4 regions of the Arthrobacter sp. RT-1 genome follow, and region 2 is predicted to be linked to each of the others. Evidence: riboswitches for the same ligand, from Rfam matches in the RefSeq annotation. Region 2 holds a riboswitch; each other region holds the start of a gene.
What was found. A riboswitch is a leader RNA that binds a small molecule or an ion and turns the genes downstream of it on or off. The one in region 2 is predicted to bind thiamine pyrophosphate.
Positions count from the first base shown of each region.

Region 1 (2,194 bases), on a different contig from region 2:
ACGCCGAACGCCACGCCAAGGCGGAAGCAACCCGGCTGGCCCTCGCCAACATCGCTGCAGCAGCCCACGCGGCCCACCTGCACGACGATGAGGTTGCGGCTGCCCGCCAGGCACAGCCGGCCCAGCAGGCAGCGCCAGTCGAGGCGGACAAGCACGACGCCGATGCCTCCTCCCGTCCCGCCGCTGTCCTGACGTTCGGCGGCGAGAAGGTTGCCCTGCCCTTCGTCGAGCACGCGGAAGAACAGCAGCCGCAGCCTGCCCTCACCCTGGACCGGCTCGCTGAAGCCTTTGCGCACCTCGGTGAGCCCGCTCCGGCTGCCGAGGCTCCGGCAGAACAGCCGGAAGCTGCGGTTTCGGCACCGGCAGCTTCGGCACCGGCAGCTCCGGCACCGGCAGTTTCGGAACCGGCCAAGTCCGGGCAGCCGTCCGCCGCCGCAACCGTTGAAAAGGACTGGTCGGACCACACCCTGGAGCAGTCACGGCAGCGGAGGCCACGGCGCAACCGCAGCGCCAGCCGTGCCCAGGGGGCTGCCAACGAGACGTCCGTCCAGCACCACGAGAGCGTCCCGGCAGCCAGTGCAGGCCACTCGCATGCCGCGAAGGCGCCGGAACCGGCTGCCGCCTCCGGTGCGGACACTGCAGGCGCCAAGCAGGCCGAGGCTCCGATCATCCTCGGTGTGGGAGTTCCTGCTTCCGAGCTCTGACCGCAGGCAGCACAACAAAAACCCGGATGCCCGGAACCGCCCTCACGGCCGGTTCCGGGCGTCCGGCGTTAACAGTGTTTCGGCCCGGATCAGGTGCCAACAGCAGCGGCACGTCACCTTCGGTGCGGCGGCGGCAAAACGGCTAGGCTGGGGAACCGACACGGGGTGCCGCGCGAAGGGCCGGCTGAGATCCACACCCGTTGAACCTGTCCGGCTAGTACCGGCGAAGGGATGTCTCTTGTCTTCGACTCTTGCACTGCCCGCGGAAGCTCTCCAGTCCACTCCTGTCCTGCCGGATTCCGGCCGGGACCTGCCCCGTGTCCTGTCCATTGCGGGTTCGGACCCCTCCGGTGGAGCAGGCATCCAGGCGGACCTCAAAAGTATTGCCGCGCACGGCGGGTACGGCATGGCCGCCATCACAGCCCTCACCGCACAGAACACCCGCGGCGTGGAAGCTGTCCACGTCCCGCCGGCTTCCTTCCTGGCCAGCCAGCTGGACGCCATCAGTGACGACATCACCATCGACGCCGTGAAAATCGGCATGCTGGGGGACGCCGCCGTCATCGGGGCGGTCCGGGTATGGCTCGAAAAGGTGCGCCCCGCCGTCGTGGTCCTCGACCCGGTGATGGTCGCCACCAGTGGCGACCGGCTGCTGCAGGAATCAGCCGAGGCCGCGCTCCGCGACCTGCTGCCGCTCGCCCATCTCCTCACGCCCAACCTGGCCGAGCTCGCCATGCTGGTGGGCGAAAGCCTGCAGGATTCCTGGGAAGGCGCGCTCGATCAGGGGAAGCGCCTGGCGGCAGCCACCGGGACCACCGTGCTGGTGAAGGGAGGCCACCTGGCCGGGGCCGAATGCCCGGACGCGCTGGTCAACATGAACGGATTGCTGGGAGCAGAAGTCATCCAGGTGCCGGGGGAGCGGGTGGCCACCCCCAACAGTCACGGCACCGGCTGTTCGCTCTCCTCCGCAATGGCGACTGTGCAGGCGCGGCTGGGGGACTGGGAGGCATCGCTGCGGGAAGTGAAGCCCTGGCTGGCAGGCGCGTTGGAAGCCTCCGGCCGCCTGGACGTGGGAACAGGGAACGGGCCGGTCCACCATTTCCACCACCTGCGCCCCGTCCCGCCCGCCGGAGGATTCGCGGCGCGGCTGCGGGCCGAAGCCGACGAGGACCTCAAAGCGATCTACGGGCTGGACTTCATCCGTGGACTGGCCTCCGGAAGCCTCCCCGAAAAGGAGTTTGCCTACTACCTGGCCCAGGACGCCATCTACCTCAACGGCTACTCCCGGGTCCTGGCACGGGCAAGCGCCCTGGCACCCACCGAAATGGAGCAGGTGTTCTGGGCTGCCTCCGCGCGGCAGTGCCTGGAAGTGGAGTCGGAGCTGCACAGGTCCTGGCTGAGCACCCGCCCTGTCCAGGCTGAACTGGGTCCGGTCACCAAGTCCTACGTGGACCACCTGACCGCTGCATCGGCGTCGGGCAGCTATGCAG
Region 1 is NZ_QRGQ01000024.1:269,157-271,350, forward strand. Features, by position in the region: gene DXK94_RS16945 (Rne/Rng family ribonuclease) at 1-704, shown strand, start outside; TPP riboswitch at 856-953, shown strand; gene thiD (bifunctional hydroxymethylpyrimidine kinase/phosphomethylpyrimidine kinase) at 943-2,194, shown strand, end outside.
Region 1: it holds a riboswitch for thiamine pyrophosphate, as region 2 does, so the genes downstream of both, thiD (bifunctional hydroxymethylpyrimidine kinase/phosphomethylpyrimidine kinase) here and thiC (phosphomethylpyrimidine synthase ThiC) in region 2, are expected to answer to the same signal.

Region 2 (2,194 bases):
GGCCAGGCACCAGCCTGCCATGATGGAGCCTCCGCGCGAGACGATGCCCGTGACCCGGTTGGCGGTCAGCGGAACATACCGGAGCAGGACGCCGGCATGCACGGTCATGTAGTCCACACCCTGCTCGCACTGCTCGATCACGGTGTCGCGGAAAGTCTCCCAGGTCAGCGCATTGGCTTCCCCGTTGACCTTCTCCAATGCCTGGTAGATGGGCACGGTGCCGATCGGGACCGGGGAGTTGCGGATGATCCACTCCCGGGTGGTGTGGATGTCATCGCCGGTGGACAGGTCCATCACGGTGTCGGCCCCCCACTGGGTGGCCCACTGCAGCTTGTCCACTTCCTCGGCAATGGAACTGGTGACTGCCGAATTGCCGATATTGGCATTGATCTTGACCAGGAAGGCCTTACCGATGATCATCGGCTCTGACTCGGGATGGTTGATGTTGTTGGGAATGATGGCCCGGCCGGCCGCGATTTCACTGCGGACCAGCTCAACGTCGCAGTTCTCGCGCAGCGCCACGAAGCGCATCTCGGGGGTGATGATGCCCTGCCTGGCGTAGTGCATCTGCGTTACCGTCTTGCCCTCGACGGCGCGGCGGGGCACCGGCTGGGCCCCCTGCCACTCGGCGGAGGCTGCGCCGCGGCGGACAGCCGAGCGGCCGTCGTCGAGCAGGTTCCGCTCCCTGCCGCCGTACGCTTCGGTGTCGCCCCGCGCCACGATCCATTCGGACCGGAAGGGGCTGAGGCCGCGAACCGGATCGCTGCCCGGTCCGGCCGTCCGGTAGGTCCGGAAGGGCCCGTTCGGTTCCCCGTTGGGGGAAGGCTCCAGGGCAATTTCCGTTACGGGTACCCGGATTCCCGACTCTGCGTCTTCGATGAACGCAAGCGAATGCGACGTCAGGGACTGGGTGACCTGGGCCTCCGCCGCCCCACTGGACACGCCTTCGCGGGACTGATTCAGGGCAGGGTTCAACTGTTCATTGGGTGTATTCAAGGAATACTCACTTCCTTCGCCGGCATTACCCGGACAGGTTCAACGGTCGCAGGCTGCGTCAGCCCGATCTCAGCCCCTGCAGGGGCACCCGTGTGGTCAGGAAGAAAGCTACCACAGCCTTCCGGGAGGGGCTTGTCACATGGCCGGTGCTAGCCTGACTGGCGGGAAAAGGAGTCCAATGCCGGAGATCATCGAATTCAGCGGCCCGGTGCTTGCCGGGCCGGACAGCGAGCGGCGGGGCCTGTGGTCCATTGACGGGCTGTTGACCTTCACACGCCCGCAGCAGGTGCCGGACAAGGTGCTGGAGGGCTGGGTCCTGCCAGGTTTCGTGGATGCCCACTGCCACATCGGGCTCGGACCCGGCGGCCCGGTGGACGCTGCTGCCGCCGAAGACCAGGCCCGGGCAGACCTGGCGGCCGGCACCATGCTGGTCAGGGATGCCGGCTCCCCGGCCGACACCCGCTGGATGCAGGGCGGCCGGGACTTCCCGGTGCTGATCCGCGCTGGACGGCACGTTGCCCGGACCCGCCGATATCTTCGCGGTTTCGCCGACGAGGTGGAACCGGAAGGCCTTGTGGAAGCCGTGCGCAAGCAGGCACGCGACGGCGACGGCTGGGTCAAGCTCGTGGGGGACTGGATCGACCGCGGCATTGGCGACCTGGCGCCGTCCTTTCCCTCCGCCGTCGTGCGGGACGCGGTACAGGCGGCGCATGACGAAGGCGCCCGGGTCACCGCCCACTGCTTCGCTGAGGACACCCTGGACCAGATGCTGGACGCCGGCATCGACTGCATTGAGCATGCCACCGGACTCCTGCCCCGGCATCTTCCCCGGTTCGCCGAACAGGGAGTGCCGATCGTCCCCACACTCATCAACATCGCGACGTTCCCGGACATCGCCGCCCAGGCCCGGCCCAAGTTTCCGCGGTACGCGGACCACATGCTGGCGCTGTGGGAGCGGCGGATGGAGCGGGTGGCGGAAGCTTACGGGGCCGGCGTGAGGATCTTCGCCGGCACGGACGCCGGCAGCGTCATCAACCACGGAAGAATCGCGGACGAGATTTTGGCCCTGCATGAGGCCGGACTGCCCATGGCCGCTGCACTGGACGCAGCCTGCTGGTCAGCCCGCAAGTGGCTCGGTGCGGACGGCCTCCACGAAGGGGCGCGCGCCGACGTCGTCCTCTGCAGCGAGGATCCGCTG
Region 2 is NZ_QRGQ01000019.1:13,804-15,997, reverse strand. Features, by position in the region: gene thiC (phosphomethylpyrimidine synthase ThiC) at 1-996, opposite strand, end outside; TPP riboswitch at 991-1,098, opposite strand; gene DXK94_RS14775 (amidohydrolase family protein) at 1,175-2,194, shown strand, end outside.

Region 3 (2,194 bases), on a different contig from region 2:
GTATGGGCCGGGCAGTTCCAGTTCGGTCCGCAGGGCACCCAGGGCTTCCTCGAGGGCATTGTTGTGTTCGTGGACGTTGGGAGCCAGCCGATGATGTGACACGAAAATCAGCCTAGCCCGAAGAACCCCGATTTTGCATGGCACTGACGCCGCACGGGGCTGCGCCGTGTTGCGGCGGCTTTAGGGTGTGGCCCCGTCCAAGGCAGCGAGAAGGGCGGCGGCAGCGGCGGCAGGGTCATCGGCTTCCGTGATGGCACGCACCACAACGATCCGGCTCGCTCCTGCTTCCACAACCTGGTCCACATTGGAGTGGTCGATGCCGCCGATGGCAAACCAGGGCACCCCGCTCCCGGCCTCGGCTGAGGCTTCGGCGGCGTACTTCACCAGGTCCAGCCCGACGGCGGCCCTGCCGGGTTTGGTGGGCGTGGCCCAGACCGGTCCGACGCAGAAGTAGTCAAGCGCGGACGGTCCGGCTGCGGCAGCGAGGGCGGCGTCCACCTGCCCCGGGGCATGGCTGGAGAGCCCGATGGCGGCGTTGCCGTTGAGCAGGGTGCGGGCTGCATCCAACGGAAGGTCCTTCTGACCGATGTGGAACACCGGCGCACCGGACAACACGGCGATGTCCGCCCGGTCATTCACAGCCCACAGCCGGCCATGGCGCTGCGCCGCTTCCTTCAAAACCGCCAGCAGCTCCAGCTCCTCGGCCGCCTCGATGGCCTTGTCCCGCAACTGGATGATGTCCACGCCGCCGGCAAAGGCAGCATCCACGAACTGCCCGAAGTCCCCGCGGTCCCGGCGGGCATCCGTGCAGAGGTAAAGGCGGGCGCTGTTCAGGCCGGCAGTACCTTCGGCATGGGTAAAGGCATCGGCGGCGGGGACTGCGGCAGCGGGGGCAGGGGACTGGGACACATTCATGGCTGCAAGCCTAGTTCCTCTACACTGGCCTCGTACTGCGGGAGCCCGCGGCAGCTGTCATAAAGCGCCGGGCTGAGAGGGCGTCAGAGCCGACCGCTTGACCTGATCCGGTTAATGCCGGCGTAGGGAAGGAGACACATGAGCACCCCAAACGTTGTCCCGCCCGGGGCTCCCTCCGGCACCATCCGTGCCGACGTGGCCGTTATCGGCGGCGGAGTGGTTGGGCATGCCATCGCCTGGGAGGCGAGGCGTTCCGGCCGGTCTGTCGTGCTGATCGATGACGCGCCCGGAGCCGGGGCCAGCTGGGCGGCCGCCGGAATGCTGGCCCCGGTGAGCGAGCTGCACTATCAGGAGGAGGACCTCCTGGAGCTCATGCTTGCCTCCTCCGCCCGGTGGCCGGGCTTTGCCGCGGAACTGGCCGCCGCTTCCGGCGAAAGTCCCGGGTACCTCACGACGCCGACGCTCGCCGTGGGTGCCGATGCTGCCGACCGCCGCGCCCTGATGGATTTGCGCGGGGTGCAGCAGGCCAGCGGCCTGTCCGTGGAGCCGTTGACTGTCAGGGAGGCCCGACGCCGGGAACCGCTGCTCAGCCCTGCCATCGCCTGCGCACTGGACACTCCCGCGGACCACCAGGTGGATCCCCGGCGCCTGGTGTCCTGCCTGCGGCGCGCGCTCGCCGCGCATGGCTCCGCCGTCGAAAGTAATGGAACAGACGTGGCGGGGGCCATCGACGGCTACGCCGTGCCGGACCGGGCCGCCGGGCTGGTCTGGGCGGACGGGGCAGTGGCCGGGGCCCTGCTCGCAGGCGGCGGCACGGTCCTGGCCCGCGAAACGATCGTTGCCAACGGCCTGGATGCCGCAGCCCTGGCGGGCCTGCCCGACGGCCTGCAGCTCGCGCTGCGGCCGGTGTATGGGGATATCCTGCGCCTGGCAGTGCCCCGGCAGCTCCAGCCGCTCGTAACCTCAACCGTCCGCGGGCTGGTCCACGGCGTCCCCGTGTATATCGTCCCGCGGCAGGACGGGACGGTAGTGATCGGAGCCACCCAGCGTGAGGACGCCCTTGCCGCGACACATAACGCACCGGCGGCCGGTGCCCGCGCTACAGCGGGCGCCGTATCGGCAGGCGGGGTCTACCAGCTCCTCCGCGACGCCCAGGTCCTGGTGCCCGCCGTCGCCGAACTCGAGCTGCTGGAATGCACGGCACGGGCGCGGCCCGGCACCCCGGACAACGCCCCGCTGCTGGGCCGGGTGCCGCTGGCCGGCGATCCGGCAACCGGGG
Region 3 is NZ_QRGQ01000012.1:167,623-169,816, reverse strand. Features, by position in the region: gene DXK94_RS11890 (RNB domain-containing ribonuclease) at 1-102, opposite strand, end outside; gene thiE (thiamine phosphate synthase) at 181-915, opposite strand; TPP riboswitch at 943-1,061, shown strand; gene thiO (glycine oxidase ThiO) at 1,054-2,194, shown strand, end outside.
Region 3: it holds a riboswitch for thiamine pyrophosphate, as region 2 does, so the genes downstream of both, thiO (glycine oxidase ThiO) here and thiC (phosphomethylpyrimidine synthase ThiC) in region 2, are expected to answer to the same signal.

Region 4 (2,194 bases), on a different contig from region 2:
CATCTCGTCCTCGGCTTTGTCCAGTGCCGCCCGGACGGCATTGTCAGCGGCCCTGCCGGTCATGCCGGGCCGTCTGCCCCTGCCGGGCGCAGCACCTCACGCATGGCCTCCACCACCAGGTCATGGTCCTGCATCTGCGGGAGCCCGGAAACGGTGACGGTGGCCACCGCGCCCACACCGGAGACATAGACCGGGAAGGACCCGCCGTGCGCGGCGTACAGGGTTTGGTCGAACCAGCCCTGGTCCTCGATCCGGCCGCCCCGGAGCCGGCCGCGAAGCCCCACCAGCAGCGAGGGAACCTCATACCGGGCGGCGGTGCGCTGCTTCGCCCGGATCCAGTGTTCGTTGTCCGGGGTGGCGCCGGGCAGGGCCACATGGAACAGGACCTGATCGCCCTTGGTGATGTCGATCGCGATGGGCAGGCCACGCTCCTTCCCCAGTTCCACAAGGAGAAGTCCAAGGTTCAGCGAGTCGTCCAGGGAGAAGCCGGGGAACTGGAGCTCATGGATCTCCCCCTCGATGCGGCCGATGAGGGCCTGCAGCGATCCTTCCGGCTGCGCGGCGTCAGAGTCCGGATCGAAGTCGGTCACATGCGGCTGATTAGCAGTCATGGCCCACAATCTACCCCTGTCCCGGTGTAAACTGGACTCCGCCCAGCAGGGCAGTTCTACCCAAGCATCATTCCATTCAGAGCATTACCTAACGACAGGGGAGCGCCGCCGTCGGGCACTGGCCAAAGGCCGGGAACCGGAGGTGGGCGCTGAGAGTGCGGACAGCCGCAGACCCTCGAACCTGATCCGGTTAGTACCGGCGCAAGGGAGTCGAGTTCTCGAAGTCCGGCAACGGCAGTAGCCGCTTGCCGTGCTTTCCCCTCCTGTTTCCCAGGAGGATCACATGAGCACTGCAGCAATCAAGAAGACCACCAGCAAGTCCTGGCGCGTCGTGGACATCGTGGTGGCAGCCCTGATCGCCATCGCCGGCGGCGTCATCTTCTGGGCCTGGTCCCAGGGTGCGGCCGCGGTTTCCGCGCCGATGAACGCCGTTTACCCGCCCCTGACCGGCCTGATCGCCGGCGGCTGGATGATCCCGGCGGTGCTGGGCATGCTCATCATCCGCAAGCCCGGCGCGGCATTGTTCTGCGAAACCGTCGCGGCCACCGGTGAGCTCCTGATGGGATCGCAGTATGGCGCCTCCGTGCTGTTCTCCGGCTTCGTCCAGGGCCTCGGCGCGGAGATCATCTTCGCCATCTTCGTGTACAAAAAGTTCAACCTGCCCGTTTCCCTGCTGGCCGGCGCGGCGGCGGGCCTCTTCTGCGGCCTGAATGACTCCTTCGCGCCGTGGGGCTGGAACATCGCCTACTCGGGCGGCGACAAGCTGGCCTACATCATCTTCACCGCGATTTCCGGAGCGGTCATCGCCGGTGCATTGTCCTGGATCGCCACCCGGGGACTGGCGAAGACCGGGGTGCTGAGCTCCTTCGCCTCGCGCAGGGCCGCCACGGAGCCCGTCCTCTCCTGATGCAGGCACCTTCGCACCAGGCCGGGCCCGGAGCTGTGCGGCCGGCGGCCGTCACGGCCCGCGGCTGGGGGTGGCGGCATGCCGGCCGCCCCAAGCCCGCGGTCCACGGCCTTGACCTCGACATCGCGCCGGGGGAGCGGGTGCTCCTGCTCGGCCCTTCCGGTGCCGGCAAATCCACCCTCCTGCATGCCCTTGCCGGGGTTCTGGGCGACGCGAACGACGACGGCGAGGCGGGCGATTCGGACGAGTCAGGTTCGCTGCTCGTCGACGGCGCGTCCCCCCGCGGGCAGCGCGGCCATGCCGGGCTGATGCAGCAGGACCCCGAAACACAGGTGGTCCTCTCCCGCGTGGGCGACGACGTCGCCTTCGGCGCCGAAAACCTTGCCGTGCCCCGTGATGCCATCTGGACCCGCGTGCACGAGGCGCTTGACGACGTCGGCCTGTCCCACCTGCCGCTGGACCATCCGACGTCGGCCCTGTCCGGCGGCCAAAAGCAGCGCCTCGCGCTGGCGGGCATCCTTGCGATGCGGCCCGGGCTGATCCTTTTGGATGAGCCCACCGCCAACCTGGACCCGGCGGGTGTGCTGGAGGTCCGCGACGCCGTGGCCCGGTGCCTGGACAAGACCGGCGCAACGCTGGTGGTGGTGGAGCACCGGGTGTCGGTCTGGAAGGACCT
Region 4 is NZ_QRGQ01000002.1:69,708-71,901, forward strand. Features, by position in the region: gene DXK94_RS01695 (hypothetical protein) at 1-63, opposite strand, end outside; gene DXK94_RS01700 (heme-degrading domain-containing protein) at 60-611, opposite strand; TPP riboswitch at 698-837, shown strand; gene DXK94_RS01705 (ECF transporter S component) at 895-1,518, shown strand; gene DXK94_RS01710 (ABC transporter ATP-binding protein) at 1,518-2,194, shown strand, end outside.
Region 4: it holds a riboswitch for thiamine pyrophosphate, as region 2 does, so the genes downstream of both, DXK94_RS01705 (ECF transporter S component) here and thiC (phosphomethylpyrimidine synthase ThiC) in region 2, are expected to answer to the same signal.